Regions from separate parts of the Brevibacillus sp. genome, predicted to be linked through region 3. Evidence: riboswitches for the same ligand, from Rfam matches in the RefSeq annotation. Region 3 holds a riboswitch; each other region holds the start of a gene.
What was found. A riboswitch is a leader RNA that binds a small molecule or an ion and turns the genes downstream of it on or off. The one in region 3 is predicted to bind cyclic di-GMP.

Region 1: another riboswitch for cyclic di-GMP. It lies ahead of DEP07_RS26265 (methyl-accepting chemotaxis protein); the one in region 3 lies ahead of DEP07_RS08060 (GNAT family N-acetyltransferase).
Region 2: another riboswitch for cyclic di-GMP. It lies ahead of DEP07_RS12680 (methyl-accepting chemotaxis protein); the one in region 3 lies ahead of DEP07_RS08060 (GNAT family N-acetyltransferase).
Region 4: another riboswitch for cyclic di-GMP. It lies ahead of ggt (gamma-glutamyltransferase); the one in region 3 lies ahead of DEP07_RS08060 (GNAT family N-acetyltransferase).

Annotation. Positions count from the first base shown of each region.
Region 1 is NZ_DOTK01000089.1:113,173-117,206, reverse strand. It holds gene moaA (GTP 3',8-cyclase MoaA) at 1-794, opposite strand, end outside; cyclic di-GMP riboswitch class II at 983-1,065, shown strand; gene DEP07_RS26265 (methyl-accepting chemotaxis protein) at 1,214-2,944, shown strand; gene thrS (threonine--tRNA ligase) at 3,034-4,034, opposite strand, start outside.
Region 2 is NZ_DOTK01000043.1:45,214-49,247, forward strand. It holds gene DEP07_RS12670 (formate--tetrahydrofolate ligase) at 1-589, shown strand, start outside; gene DEP07_RS12675 (methyl-accepting chemotaxis protein) at 909-2,366, shown strand; cyclic di-GMP riboswitch class I at 2,589-2,689, shown strand; gene DEP07_RS12680 (methyl-accepting chemotaxis protein) at 2,762-4,034, shown strand, end outside.
Region 3 is NZ_DOTK01000033.1:37,993-42,026, reverse strand. It holds gene DEP07_RS08065 (methyl-accepting chemotaxis protein) at 1-1,007, opposite strand, end outside; gene DEP07_RS08060 (GNAT family N-acetyltransferase) at 1,009-1,557, opposite strand; cyclic di-GMP riboswitch class I at 1,798-1,881, opposite strand; gene DEP07_RS08055 (hypothetical protein) at 2,076-2,258, shown strand; gene DEP07_RS08050 (TrmB family transcriptional regulator) at 2,364-3,182, shown strand; gene DEP07_RS08045 (AzlC family ABC transporter permease) at 3,264-3,938, shown strand; gene DEP07_RS08040 (AzlD domain-containing protein) at 3,929-4,034, shown strand, end outside.
Region 4 is NZ_DOTK01000049.1:260,426-264,459, reverse strand. It holds gene ggt (gamma-glutamyltransferase) at 85-1,803, opposite strand; cyclic di-GMP riboswitch class I at 1,988-2,076, opposite strand; gene DEP07_RS16455 (SET domain-containing protein) at 2,323-2,940, shown strand; gene DEP07_RS16450 (glutamine--tRNA ligase/YqeY domain fusion protein) at 3,025-4,034, shown strand, end outside.

The DNA.
Region 1 (4,034 bases), on a different contig from region 3:
GTGGAGCAAAAAGCTTGCGTCACAGAAGAAATCAGCCCGATCTCCTGATCCCCGTCCTCGTAGCGATAGCGCGAAGCGACCTCCCCGAAGTAATTTGCCTCGATCGGAACAAGCGGCATCTCCTGGTGAATCATGCCGACGATTTCGCTGGACGGCACGACCTGATCCAGCTTCCAGCCATTGGAGTTTCCGACATCCATAAATTCAATGAAGCGCAAAGTATGCCCCTGCTCGCGGAAGTATTTGGCCATCGGCAAAATATCTTGGTCATTCACTCCCCGCTGCACGACCATGTTGATTTTCACGCCAAGACCTGCTTCAGCCGCCGCCCGTATGCCGTCCAGCACGGCTTCTACCGGATAGCCCCTGCCGTTCAATGTGCCGAACCGCTCGTTGTCCAGACTGTCGAGACTGACTGTCACGCGGTCAAGTCCTGCTTCCTTCAGAGCCTGCGCGTGGCGGACGAGCAACGAACCGTTGGTGGTCATAGCGATGTCGTGAATACCTGCTACTTTTTTTATCATTTCAATTAACACAGGCAAGCCTCTGCGCATGAGCGGCTCTCCACCTGTAATTCTGATTTTCTGGACGCCAAGCGAGGCGAAAATGTCGGTCAGGCGAACAATCTCTTCAAATGAAAGCAGCTTGTGCTGCGGCAAAAACTCAAAGTCCGGTCCAAAAATTTCCGCAGGCATGCAGTATCTGCAACGAAAATTGCATTTGTCTGTCACGGAAATACGCAAATCGCGGAGAGGGCGATTTCGTGTATCAACGAGTGGCGACTGCTCTGGCATTGGCTGTCACTCTCCTTTTTCCTAGCGTATCATATCCACGATCGGGCGTAATAGCTTTCCTGCACTTTCGCCTGGTTGTTCCTATGCAAAACCATAATATTTTGCTTGAAAGTGTAAATAGCTCATTTTTGCTATTCCCTTTTTCAATTAATATAAGCTAATATGACTATATATTGTGAAATTGTATAACTGAAAGTGGAAGCGATGATCAGCGATTTGTATGTGGGCACTTGAATGGCTGGGAGTGAGTAGTGCAACCGACCCTATTATTGCTGTAGGGTCGGTTTATTTTATCCCAGAACATTTGTCGTGTCCACTATCGCCAATTCACTCACCAAAGCACCATTGACGTATGCTCTCTTCCCCCGTTTTGAAGCGAACGACTAAAAAAGAGAAAAGCAAAGAATCCGGAGGTCTGCATGCCATTTTTTACGAAGAAAACAAAGCCATGGACAGAGTACGTAAAATCCTCTCACACGACTGACATCGATCAAGTAGGAGAACGAGTAAAGGAGCGCTTGTCCTTTTTAGGGGTGGATCAAGACACGCTCGCCCATGTCAAAAATGCTGCCGAAACGCTTTCGCCCTTTAAAGCGAAGATTGTCGACCAATTTTACGGCGCAATCACGGCTGTTGATCAATTGCAAAAACTGATTCTCGACCACTCAACACTAGGAAAATTGAAACACACATTGGAGTTGTATCTTGAACAGTTTCTGCAGGCGAATGTGGATTACGAATACGTGAAGACGAGAATTGTGATTGGACAAGTTCACAGCCGCATTCATCTGACAGCCGATCATTTTATCTCCGCTCATCATATGTTGATTCAGATCATGACATCGATCTTGATGGAAAAATGGAGCCATCAGCCGCATCAAATGATGCAAATGGTCACATCCGTCCAAAAACTGGCAGCGTTCGATCAGCAACTGATCGTGGAAGTATATATGGAAGAGACGTTCAAATCATTTTTGTTCGGCATCTCCGACATGTTGAATCATATGACACAGCTCGATACGACCAAACAGCTCATCTCGGGCATGGACGAACAAATTGAGGAAAGCCACAGCGTGACAGCAGCTACGGAAGAAATGAGCGCTTCCATTCAGGAAGTGGCCAACCACGCTATCAAGGTGGCGGAAGGAACGGACGATGCCGTCCACTCCGCAGAACAGAGCAGGCAGATCATCAATGCCGCGCTGGGAGACATCCGCCAAGTCGGGCGCGTCTTCGAAGAGGTCATGGGCCGCGTCAACAAGCTCGATCAGGAGATTCACCAGACCCAGGATGTCGTGCATATTATTCGGGAAATCGCCGAGCAAACGAATCTGCTCGCCCTCAACGCCAGTATCGAGGCTGCGCGGGCAGGCGACCAGGGGCGCGGCTTCGCGGTTGTCGCCTCGGAAGTTCGCAAATTGGCCGAGCATACAAAAGAACAAATCAGCCAAATTACAACCAATATGGCATCGTTGCAGCATGTCTCCAATCAGGTGACCCAGCAAATGGACGATACAGGCAAACTGGTTGAGCGCTGTGTGAGTGAGGCCCAATACGCTGACGTCGCCTTGAACAAAATTGTGACCGCGATGCAGGAAATCAGCCAATCGACCTCGCAAATTGCCGCCATGACCGAGGAGCAGGCTTCTTCCGTAACGGACATTGCCCGCCGCAACTCCACGATCTTTGACTTGAGCGCGCATTCGCAGGAAATCGCCAAGGATACGGCCCAGCTGATTTTGGAATTGAGCCGAAAAATGGACGATTACCGCAAAACATTCTTTACGATCAACGTCAAGCTCAGCTCGAAAGACATCGTCCGCGTGGCAAAAACCGACCATCTTCTGTGGAAATGGAAAATTTACAACATGTTTTTGGGCTTGGAGCACTTGAACGCAAGCGAAATGGGCTCCCACCACACATGCCGTCTCGGGAACTGGTACTATGGCGAGTTGTCTGCCCAAGTGCGAAACAATCCGATCTTCAAAAAGCTTGAGGAGCCGCACCGGATGGTTCATGCTTACGCCAAGCAAGCCGTCGAGCAGTACCAGGCTCAAGATCTGGCGGGAGCGCAGCAAACGTATCTCTTGCTCCAGGAGGCATCGAGCGAGGTCGTCTCCCTGTTGTCCCGCCTGGAATCCGCTCTGTAATTTCCTTTCACGAATCACGAAAAAAGCAAAAAGGGCAGTTCTCTTCATCGCGGAAGAGACTGCCCTTTTTCATGACCGTTTTGTTGTTTTTACTTCATTTCGTTGATTTCAGCGCGGATTTTTTCCACGAAGGCATCCACAGTCATGGCACCTTCGTCGCCTACGCCGCGTCTGCGAACAGACAGTGTGCCGTCAGCCATCTCTTTTTCACCGATGACCAGCATGTACGGGATTTTTTGCACTTGCGCTTCGCGGATTTTGTAGCCGATTTTTTCGTTGCGCGCATCCAGCTCCACGCGGATTCCTGCTTGTTGCAGTTTTTCTTTGACTTGCTCGGCATAAGGAATGTGTACCTCGCTGATGTTCATCAGGCGAGCCTGAACCGGGGTCAGCCATACTGGGAACGCCCCGGCATAGTGCTCGATCAGGATGCCGATGAAGCGCTCCATCGAGCCGTACATCGCACGGTGCAAGACAACCGGACGGTGCTTCTCGTTGTCCTGGCCAATATAAGTCAGGTCAAACTTCTCTGGCATCTGGAAGTCGAGCTGGATCGTTCCGCATTGGTGGCGGCGTTTCAACGCGTCGGTAATTTGGAAGTCGATCTTCGGACCGTAGAAAGCGCCGTCGCCTTCTTTGATCTCGTAAGGCATTTCCAAGTCTTCCAGCACCTTTTTCAAGGAGCTTTCCGCAGTTTCCCACAGTTCGTCGGAGCCCATGGAATCCTCTGGACGAGTCGAGAGCGCTACGCTGTATTCGAAGCCGAAGACGTTGTAAATTTTATCGATCAGTTGAATCATGCTCTTGATTTCGTTCTGGATCTGGTCAGGACGAACGAAGGCGTGCGCGTCATCCTGGCAGAAAGTCCGAACGCGAAGCATGCCGTTCAGCGCGCCGGAATACTCGTGGCGGTGCACCTGACCAAATTCGGAGTAGCGGATTGGCAGGTCGCGATAGGAGTGCATCGCATTTTTGTAAATCAGCATGTGTCCAGGGCAGTTCATCGGCTTCAGCGCATAAGTCGCGTGCTCGACCTCGGAGAAGTACATGTTTTCCTTGTAGTGATCCCAGTGGCCGGACTCTTTCCAGA
Region 2 (4,034 bases), on a different contig from region 3:
TCGCCGCCATCTGGAAAATCTGCAGAAGTTCGGCGTACCCGCGATCGTGGCAATCAACCATTTTGCCACAGATACGCCAAGAGAGATCGATGCAGTCGTGAAGTTGTGCCAGGAGGCCGGAGCGGAAGCGGCGCTATCCAAGGCTTGGGCAGAAGGCGGCGAAGGTGCGGTCGAACTGGCTGAAAAAGTAACGCGGGCGGCAGAGCGTCCTTCGCAGTTCCGCTTTTTGTACGAAGAAGACCGCAGCGTGAAAGAAAAAATCGAGACGGTCGTGAAGGAGATTTACCGCGGTTCTGGCGTAGTCTTTTCGCCATTGGCATTGAAGACGATCCAAAAGATCGAAGACATGGGGCTGGCCCATCTGCCTGTCTGCATGGCGAAGACACCATACTCGTTTACAGATCGGGCTGACCAGCTGGGAGCACCTGTAGACTTCACCATTCAGGTGAGCGAGGTGCGGATTTCGGCGGGGGCAGGCTTTATCGTGGCGCTCACCGGAAGCCTGGTGACGATGCCTGGACTTCCGAAAAAGCCGGCAGCCGAGTCGCTGTACGTGGATGAGCACGGCCATGTAGAGGGACTGAGCTAAGCAACACAAAGGCAAAAAGCTGACACGGGCAACAAAGTGTCAGCTTTTTTTCGCGCTTAGGCAGAGCTAAACAAGCCTGCAAACCCGGTTGTAGTTGATCATGGGAGCTTTCTTTCGTTATCATAGAAGAGAACACCTATCTGTTTTGGAGGTTTTGCTGGAAACCAAAATTCTACCAAAAACAGACGGTGTTTTTCTATTTTTTTCTCGAAAGTTGGGAAAATTGCCTCAGATTATCGGTTGCATAGCGGAAAGGAGGCTCACAGCTACTCATTCATCCATCTTTTCCATACTTCTAAGATGAAGAGGAAGGTGCCATGTGGATCAAAAAACATTGATTACCAAGCAGCGCAATAAAATTGTCATTTGCATTGGATGGCTTATGGTAGTACTGCAAGTAGCGATCGATATAACACGAGGTTTAAGCCTTGCTTTTGTCATTCAGTGGTTCGTGTTTGCCGGGATTTGTTTGCTGCTGATGTGGATGAACCGCGCAGCGAAAACCATTTTGCTCATTCCGTATGTCTTGGTTGGCGTCCTTTCTCTTATTTGTGTTATGCATTTGCTTACTTTTCCCCGGACAGCCGAGAGGAGTATGCTAAATTTGTTCGAGTACCTCGCTCTTGTATCTCTTTATCCCAACTATCGCCCTGTTATTGCGATGTCAGTTGTAGCCATCATTACTGCGAATCTAGGTCAATATCTGAATGTTTATGCAGATGCAAATAATGTTCCGCTCGTCGTGGTTGCCATCATCACGATCTATGTCGCAAAGCTTAACGAGAACGTGTATTTGCAAGCGGAAAGCCGGCATAAGGAAACGCTGTTTGCTAAACAGCAAATCGAGCAAATTTTTGGTAAGGTGTTACATTCGGTGGAGACGCTTAAACAATTCAGCTTGTCGCTAAAAGATAATGTCCTTTTTACGGAACGCGTCTCTCGGGAAGTATTGACGTCTTTTTCCGAGGTGGCTAAAGGCGTGCAACTGCAGGCAGCAAGTGTCGGCGATATCTCCAACTCCGTACAAGATTCAAATCATGGAGTTCAGCGAGTAGCCGCCAGTTCGCAGCGCATGAAAGATTTAACATTAGCGACTGTGAAGGTAACGGAAGAAGGAAATGAACAGGTGTCGACGCTAACGAAACAAATGGCTCATATCAGTACGATCATCGATAAAACCGTGACGTTGATGAACGAGCTTCATGAACGAAATCAGCAAATCGGTTCTGTTCTTTCCAAGATTAGCGAGATCTCCAACCAAACCAACCTGCTGGCCTTGAATGCTGCCATCGAAGCAGCGCGTGCGGGAGAGCACGGGCGGGGTTTTGCCGTGGTTTCTGATGAAGTGAGGAAGCTGGCTGTCCATTCACAGCAATCGACGGAAGAAATAGCAGGCATATTGGTGGATATCCAAAATAAGACAAGCGACCTTGCCAAGCAAATCATTACCGGACAAGCCGCTGTTGTAGACAGTCAAAACGCTGCGCAGCACACAGAATCCATACTAAAACAAATTACAAATAACGCGAATAGCGTTGTGATTCAAGCGGGCGAGGTTGAGACGCTCATTCATGCGTTGGAGAATGGCTCGCTGCGGATTGTGGATGAAATCACCCAGATTTATAGCGTAACGGAACAATCGAGTGCGTCTGTAGAGCAAGTATTGGCGAGTGTAGACGAACAAACAGAACGGATTGAACAAATTGTGGCAAGCTTTAGAGAGTTGGAGCTGCTTACCGATACGTTAAGCAGCTTGGCTGTGGAGTCTGGGAAGTAGCTATGATCTGATAGCATCCCCTTTAAGTAGACATGGTGTGAAAAGCGCACAATGGTTTACTTGGAGGGGCTTTTTTGTAATTTTATGCAAGAAAAGTAGTTTAGCTATCAAACAAATCGGGTAAAGATTTCGTGTGGAAAAAAATCCAAGGCATTATTTGAAAGTTAACCCACATTTTTACTTTCGTGTGCTATAGTAAATTTATAAACAAAATACGACAAAAAATGACAAAGGCAAACCTGTTGAAAGGCAGGGACGCAAAGCCACGGGTCTAAGGCAAGCAGATTGCATTTCTCTGCTGCTACGATAGCCGGGTTGCCATGCCGAACGCAAAAAGGCTGTCCGGGTGGCAGTCTTTTTTGTTGTGAAAAAAAGGATAGGAGGTACACCGTGTGATGGAATCAAGTCTAAAGAAAAAGTTAATTGTCGTTATGTGCCTGCTTTTGATCATCAGCTTGGGCACGGTATGCGGGGCCAGCTACTACAGCTCTTCGCAATTGCTATCATCGAGCCTGGACAAAGAAGCGGAACTGACAGCCAGCAATCTATCCATCCGTATCGACAGCTTCTTCCAGGAAAAAATCGGAATCGTGGAAACAGTCGGGGAGATGATGTCCTCAGACAACAATTTCGAGCATGACTTGAGGCTGATTCAGGAAGCGCAAAAGAAAAACCCTGAGTTTGAAACGTTTTTCTTTTCCTATGACTTGAGCGGCAAAAAGGTCATCAACTTCAAAGGAGAGGAAACCAATCCTTCCGACCGTCCGCATTTTCAGGAAGCAGGAAAAGGCGAAGGGAAAATCATCGTATCCGAGCCGGTTGTTTCCCAACGGACAGGCAATAACATTGTGACGGTCATTTTGCCATTGATGAAAGACAACCGCCAATACGGCTATGTCGGCTCTACTATCCCAATCAATGAGATTCAAAAAACGGTTTCCGAAGAGAAATTCGGGCACAGCGGCTATGCTTTTCTCGTCAGCAAAAAAGGAACGTATATCTGGCATCCGAATAGCGAGTTTATTTTGAAGCAATCCGTGCTGGAAAGCGACATTCCTGAGCTGAAAACGGCATTTGAAGCGACGCAGCAAGGCGGGCATGGAATTATTCAATACCAGCAGGAGCAAACGGCGCAGTTCTCCTCGTACGCATCGACGAAACTGAACTGGGGCGTATTCATCACGGCTCCGGTCAAAGATTTGCACGCTCCGGTAAATGAGCTGTCGATCAAGCTGCTTGCGATTTCACTGGTTGTGTTGGCGCTCGGGATCATTTTCGTATACTGGCTGTCTGTTCGCCTGGTGAAACCGATTCAGCGTCTGAACCAAGTGGTCAATGTGGTGGCGCAAGGGAATCTCACGCAGACCGTTACGGTAGACGGCAAGGATGAGCTTGCGGTGCTTTCCCGTGACTTCAACCAGACTGTTGCGCACTTGAAAGGTCTGATTGAGGGGGTATCGCAATCTTCCGAGCAGGTGCTGCGCTTTACTCAGGAAGTATCGGCAGGCATTGAGCATGCGACGGAAAACGTCAATCGCATCGGGCAATCGATCAATCAAATTGCAGGCGGAGCGGAAGCGCAGGCGACCAGCTCCAAAGATGTCGCGCTGTCCATGAATGATATGGCAGCAGGGATCGTGAAAATCGCCGAGACATCTGCGCATGTTT
Region 3 (4,034 bases):
GACGCCTCGATGGTGGCATTGAGTGCGAGCAGGTTGGTCTGTGCCGAAATATCGGAGATCGTTTGGATGATTTTTTCAATCGATTCCGTTTCTTTGTTCAGCTCTTGAATCAGTCGGTTCGTATCCTGGATGTCCTTGATGAAGCGTTCAAAGTCGCTGCCGATGTTATTGATGCGCTTGCCGCTTTCATTGGTCGCTTCTTTCGTCGATTCTACGTAATCGTGCATCTCTGTAACAGAACGGGTCATGTCTTCTACCTGGAGATTGGTCGTGCCCATCTCGCGGCGCAGCTCGTTTGTGTTGTCGGTTTGCACAGAGAAGGAGCGCATGATTTCCTGAAGGGAAGCGACGGTTTCAACTGCCCGGACATTCACGCCATCCGTCACCTTGTTCAGATTCTCCTGGTATTCCTGCACAGAGCTGAGCGATTCGTTGATCTGATCCAAAATGCGTTGCAGCGATTCTTTGGAAGCGATCGCCTGCTGCTTCTGTTCTTCGCTCTCCTGTTGCAGTCTGTTGTTGAATATCGCGTGCATCATGCTTGTTGCCGATACGAAGCAGAAGGTAAGCAGGTAGTACATCAAATGAACCGGATTGGAGGTATAAAAAATCGCCTCGCCATTTGTCAGGAAGTAGTACGTGACGATCCCGAGCGCTGCCACGATCGTCAAAATGTTGATCAGCCTGTCCTGATAAATCCCCATGACGGCTACGAAGAACATGATGGTCATAATATTGACCAGCCAAGGATCAAGCCCGGTAATTATGAACATGAAGATGCCGATTACCGCGAAGTTGAAAAACTTCATGAATGGAGCCATTTTGTCGCGCCACGCCGGACGATTGGACAAATACGCGAACGGCGCCAGCACTCCGTACAAAATACCGAGCACAGTCAAGACGAAGGAAATCGGCACTCCCATGATGAGATTCACGATTTGCACCACGGTAATGATGCTTGCAAAAACAATGACGACCCAATTATTTCTTCTTTGTAAAAGTTCCATGTCAGCTAACCTCAACTTTTATTTGTTTGCAAAGCGTTTGATACCAGGAAAATGCGGGATGGTCCTTGCTTGTATAGGCTTCCTGCAGGTGAAAAATGGTCGGGATGGCGTTCGCCCCTTTGTAATAGACCATATCCTTCACTTGTGTCGCTTTGACGTTGTATTTTGTATTAATCAACTGAAAAAAAGCCGGGTCTGCTAAACCGACTGCATGCGTATAACCGTGTTTTTCAGCATAATCGATCATGAGGGCAACGCCCCAACGTCCCAGTTTTCCGCGGTATTTCGGCAAGACGGCGAAACTGTCTACTTCCACCACTTTCATATCGGCGCTCAACACGTCCTGAAACAAATCGCGGAGAAAAGCAGAAGATTTTTCATGTGGCGTAAATTCAAAAGTACCGCCTGCTTCGTCATCTTCTGACAATAGCAAATAAGCATCGGAACCATTTTTGACGTATTCCATTTCAAAGCCCATGGAGGTCCAAACGCTCTCCTTGATTTGGTGAAAACTCGCCAAAGACTCTACTGAATCAACCAGTTTGTACATAATACTCCACTCCATTTTTATCTCTCTTTTGATTTTTCATGTACAAGTTTACTGTTGATAGATGGACTGGCGCCTCCTTTCTATGAGATTGCACACAAAACGGCCATGACCGTTTTGTTGACCGCAAGCGGCCACATCCAATTTCCTGAAAAACGTCGAGACGTTTTTCACACAAAAAAGGCCATTCCACACACGGGAACAGCCTTCAGTCACCATCATCGCACAATTACGCACATGATGTATGGCAACCCGGCTGTCATGGTCGAAGACTTTAGACCCGTGGTTTTGCGTCGCCACCTTTCGATGACTTTGCCTTTGTCATTCAGTTTGCGAAAAATGTATAGTCATGTCGAATCATGCAAAATATAATCCAAAAGAAACAGTCTTGTCAAGTTTTGGTAGGGTAAAAATAACCAATTCTTTATAAAAATAGTCAGAATTAAGGTAACGGTAAGAGTAGCGTAACAAAATTTTACCATCCATCCGATAAAGATAGAGAGAAGAGGAGGGATGAGAGGATGGCAGAGACGAAAACAATCGAATTTCACTTTTCAGGGGGAGAAGTGATCCGCATTGAGACGACAGAACCGGAAGAGATCATCCAGATGGTCGCCAACCAGAAAGATGGATGGCTCCAGTACGACGACATCGTCATCAATGTGCGAAACGTTTCTTATATTAAAGTGAAAGAAATCGCTTAACAGCATGTGTGAAAAAAGCTCTCGAATGCCGAGGGCTTTTTTTGTTGCATGTTTGGCGGGAGAGGCATTATAGTGAGTATAAGACTAACGACTAAAGAGGACGATATGGACGACATTTACAAAGAGTTGCAAAAGCTCGGTTTTTCCCAATACGAGTGCAAGGCTTACATTGGCTTGTTGAAGCATTCTCCGATTACCGGATACGAAATCAGCAAGCGCTCCGGCGTACCGCGCTCGATGATTTACGAGGTCATAGGCAAGCTGCTGGAAAAAGGGGCGGTCTATACGGTGCCTTCAGAGCCTGTGACTTACGCGCCGCTTGCGGCCAGAGAGTTGATTCGCAGATTGCGTGGACAGTTCGAGCAGTCCTTCGACTATTTGGAAAAAAGCTTGTCCGCTTTGGAGTCTGAGCAAGAAGTCGATGTGATTCGCCGGATCAGCGGCGACGAACTGGTGCTGACGGAGATGCGGCAAATGATCAAGCAGGCGACAGGAGAAGTATGGCTGTCGATCTGGGAGCCGCAGGTGCCGGCTATCCAGGAAAGTGTAGATGCGTGCACAGAGGCAGGCATTTCTGTTTTTACCGTGCTGTTTGGGCAAGCACAGACGCGGGTGGGAACGACGTATCACCATGACTACATGGCGCCAGATGTCGCAGAAGAGCGCATGGGCGGGCATCTCACGATCGTGGCGCGAGATTTGGAGGAAGTCCTGATCGCCAATTTTGCGCCAAATACGGCTGCCTGGGCCGTCAAAACGAAGGACCCGGCTCTCGTTTTGGTGGCTGTCGAGTACATTCGCCACGACATTATGTTTGCAGAAGTGACAAAGGTGCTGGGACCGGAAAAAGTCGAGACGCTTTGGCGAAACAAACCGGATCTTTACCAGGTGGTTACGGGAAAAAGCTTTCTTAACCAGCAGTGAAAAAGAGAGAGAGGGAGAACAGTGGGGCGAGAGCAACTGCACGTAGAAACGTTGTCGAACGCAAGAGATCAGGGAAGCTTCATGCAGGGGGTCAAAGATTGCATTCCGACCTTGCTCGGTTATTTGAGCATCGGATTTGCGGCAGGTGTCCTGGAAAAGACGGCTGGGCTGAGCATCATGGAAATTGCTTTGATGAGCATTTTGCTGTACGCAGGCTCTGCACAGTTCATCGCGGCAGGCATGATCGCGGCGGGCAGCTCGGCTACAGGAATTATCATTACGATTTTGTTTGTGAATTTGCGCCATATTTTGCTGAGTGCGGCTCTCTCTCCTTATTTTCGCCATTTGTCAGCGTTCAAGAACATGCTGGTAGGCTCGCTGTTGACGGACGAAACATTCGGGGTTGCCATTAACGAAGCGGCGAAGAAAAAACAGATCGACGAAAAATGGATGCACGGTTTGAATGTGACGGCTTATTTGAACTGGATCGTCGCCAACCTGGCAGGCGCCTATTTTGGGCAATGGATTGCCAATCCGGAAGGGCTGGGGCTTGATTTCGCCTTGCCAGCCATGTTCATCGGGCTTTTGGTTCTGGCGATGATGAGCCGCTTGCAGATCAGGCGGGACGTTCTCGTGGCTGTGTGCGCCGTCGTGATCGCAGTCGGGGTATCAGTCGTGTACCCGGGCAACCTTGGCGTCATCGTTGCCACGTTTTGCGCATCGACAATCGGGATGGTGATCGAACGATGGAAGTGAGATGGGACGTCTTTCTTATCATTGCTGGCTGCGCCTTGGTCACGTTTTTGCCGCGGGTACTGCCGTTGATGGTGCTGTCTCGCATGCAGCTTCCCG
Region 4 (4,034 bases), on a different contig from region 3:
TTCAACTGCGCGAGGCAAGGAACGCTGCCCGCACAGAGTAGACACAGCCAGACTGCTGAGAAGATTCAGCAGCCTGACCATCAGTTAATATCCCATTGCCGCGCCTTCCCCGCGAGGGTCTGCGCCGCCGAACTTCACGTTCGTTTGCGGATCGATCAAAATGGCGCCGGATTGTCCCATCGCATCTGTATAGGCTGCTTCCAGCTTTTCAACCGGATGTCCGCGCTTCACGAGTTCGTCCAACACTTCCTGTGGAATCCGGCTTTCGACTTTCAAATTGTTGGAGGCGGAGCCCCAGTTGCGTCCGTGCAGCCATCTTGGAGCTTCGATCGCATCCTGTACGCTGAAACCGAAGTCGACAATACGCGTTACGAGAGCCGCTTGCGTTTGTGGCTGTCCTTCGCCGCCTTGTGTTCCGTAAAGCAGGTAAGGCTTGTCCCCTTTGAAGAGCATGGCAGGGTTAATCGTATGGAAGGTGCGCTTTCCAGGCTCCAGGTGGTTAATGTGTTTCGGATCGAGAGAGAAGTAGCTTCCACGGTTTTGCAACAGGACGCCAGTGTCTTTCGCTACGATACCGGAACCCCAGTCAAAATAGTGGCTCTGGATGATCGAAACGGCGTTGCCGTCCTTGTCCACGACGCCAAACCAAGTAGTGTCCCCTTTTGGATCGAGCGGCTCTACTGCTTTTGCCGCTTGCTTCATATCGATGCGTGCTGCCAAATCTTTGCCGTGTTGCTTGGACAACAGCTCGTCCACCGGAATGTCGACGAAAGCAGGGTCTGTCAGCCATTTGTCACGGTCGGCAAAAGCTTGCTTGGTGGCTTCTACAATCGTGTGGTAGTAGTCCGGCGTCCCTTCGCCCATGCTCTTGAGGTCGAAGTTGTTCAACACGTTCAAGATCGAGAGCGAAGCCATGCCCTGGGAGTTGGGCGGTACGTTGTAAGCCTTGTAGCCGCGGTAGTCGACTGTAATCGGTTCTGCCCATGTGGAGGTGTGTTTTTCAAAGTCTTTCAAGGTGAGCAGCCCGCCGTTTTTCTGCATATCCGCTACGATTTTTTTGGCGACTTCGCCTTTGTAAAATCCGTCTGCTCCTTTTTTCGCAATGATTTGCAAAGTTTTGGCCAGGTCCTTTTGCTTGAGGATTTCGCCAGGCGCATACGGCTCTCCGTTCGGCTTCAGGAAGGTTTTGCGGAACCCTTCAAAGCGCTGGAGGTTTTTCAAATCGTTATCGTTCGGATCGATGGCGTATTTTGTCCAATAAACCTGGTTCGGTGAGACGGGATATCCATTTTCAGCGTATCCGATCGCCGGTTCGAGCAGCCTGTGCCACGGAAGCTTGTTGTTGCCCATGCTTTTGTGCGCGTAGTTGTACGCTTCCCACCAGCCGGAAACAACGCCTGGCACCGTATTGGCAGACTCGTAGCCGCGGGAAGGGATTTTTTCGTAGCCTTTGCCTTTGTAGTAGTCGATCGTTGCTTTTTCGCCAGCTCGTCCGCTGCCGTTCAGCGCTTTCAGTTCCTTGGTCTTGGCGTTGTAGATGAGCCAGAAGTTATCTCCGCCGATCGTTGTGTAATGCGGGTAGACGACGGCGAGAGTAGAAGCGGCGGTGATGGCGGCATCTACAGCGTTGCCGCCGTCTTCCAATGTTTTCAGGGCTGCTGCTGTAGCCAGATAGTGTGGTGTTGTTACCATTGCGTTTGGCGACATTGATGTTGGCCGATTAGCTGCTTGAACCGGAGACAGGGTTGCCAGGCCGATTGCAGTAGTCAATGCGACAGTAGAAAGTTTCTTCCAGAATGACATCGTATGAAGCCTCCTTGTATGTTTGATGAACGATTCCAACAATCCGACAGCTTTTCGCAGCCTCACCTCCTTAACTGAAAATGAATATTTTTACACATAAATACATAAATGGACAAAAATAGACAATTGTTGCGCAAAAAAAGACCAATGATATAGGATCATTGGTCTTGTCCTACACCAATACTTCGGTAGCTGGCTGGCATGCCCGCTTGTGCGGAGGTAGCCCCTCTAGCTTTGCGTCGCCGGATTTCCCCGGGTTTGCCGTTTCGATATCAATGGGTAACGCATCCAGTTGATAATAGAAAACTGATTCAATTGTTACAGGAAAATTTTCCTAATCATCCGTTTGTCAATAATATAGACTATTTGTCGATTGGGGTAAATAAGAAAAATTTTTTTAATCTAGAAAAAAAGGGAGGAACAGGGAGTTGTGCGTTTTTCCCGACATTCACACACCACTATTGGCCGAACTGCTTATGATGGTAAAAACGCACATTTGCCAAGGAGTGAATCAAGGCCATGATGCATCCCGATACGGAGCTTCGCTATATCAACGATGAAATCGGGTACGGTGTTTTTGCGACAAAATTGATCCCGAAAGGCACGATTGTCTGGGCACAGGATGACCTGGATCAGGTATTGGACCCGGCATATGTGGAAAAACTGGACCCATTGAGAAAGCAGGATGTGCAGAAGTATTCCTTCAAAAATCAGTTTGGAAAATACATCTTGTGCTGGGATAAGGCCCGATTTGTGAACCACAGCTTCCATGCGACCTGCGTGGCGACGATGTACGACTTGGAGCTGGCTGCCAGAGACATTTTGCCGGGGGAAGAGCTGACCGATGATTACGGTACGCTGAATCTGGATGAACCGTTTGATTGCTTGCCGGAGCCGGGCACGAATCGATCGCGGGTGATGCCTGATGACTTGCTGCGCTATTATCGGCAGTGGGATGAGGTTGCAGCTGAAGCTTTCGCCCGGTTCAATCATGTTGAACAGCCGCTGCTCCACCTGGTTCGACCCAAGCATTTGAAAATTATTCGCGGCATAACCGAGCAGCGTCGTTCCCTCGACTCTATCATTTCGTTGTACTGCCAGCCGCAATCCCAATGGCAAAAAGAGCAGGAATGGTAGAGACAGCGGGCCGGACAACGGCCCGATTTTGTTGAACTCTGGGAAGAGAATCAGTATTATGGAATGTAAAGGTGAAGTGAAAGGTTGATTTCATTGGAAAACAAGGTAGCGTCATCCAATTTTATCCGCAATATCGTGATTGACGACTTGCAAGAAGGCAAGGTCAAGGAAGTCATTACCCGCTTTCCGCCGGAACCGAACGGGTATCTTCATATTGGACATGCAAAAGCCATCTGCCTCAACTTTGAGCTGGCAAGCGAGTTCAAAGGAAAGGCCCACCTCCGTTTTGACGATACCAATCCGGTGAAAGAAGACACAGAGTACGTGGAAGCAATCAAAACAGATGTACAGTGGCTCGGCTTTGAATGGGACGGGCTGTTTTTTGCATCGGATTACTTTGAAGAAATGTACAAGCGTGCGGTGTTGCTGATCCAAAAGGGCAAAGCCTACGTGGATGATTTGCCTGCCGAAGAAATGCGCAAGCTGCGCGGAACTTTGACAGAACCAGGGGTAGACAGCCCGTTCCGCAACCGCTCTGTGGAGGAAAACCTCGACCTGTTTGCTCGCATGCGCAATGGCGAGTTCAAGGACGGGGAAAAAGTGTTGCGTGCGAAAATCGATATGAGCTCTCCGAACATCAACATGCGCGATCCGGTGATTTATCGTATTTCTCATGCGACCCATCACAACACAGGCGACAAATGGTGCATCTACCCGATGTACGACTACGCCCATCCGCTGGAAGATGCGATTGAAGGCGTTACCCACTCGCTCTGTTCACTTGAATTTGAAGACCATCGTCCACTGTACGATTGGGTCATCAGCGAGTGCGAGATGGAAAATACTCCGCGCCAGTACGAGTTTGCCCGTTTGAACCTGACCAACACCGTCATGAGCAAACGCAAGCTGAAACAGCTCGTGGACGAGAAAGTGGTAGATGGCTGGGACGATCCGCGCATGCCGACCATTGCCGGCTTCCGTCGCCGCGGTTTTACCCCTGAAGCGATTCGCACGTTTGCCCGCGAGATCGGGGTAGCGCGCAGCAACAGCACGGTAGACGCGAAAATGCTGGAGCATTTCATTCGCGAAGACTT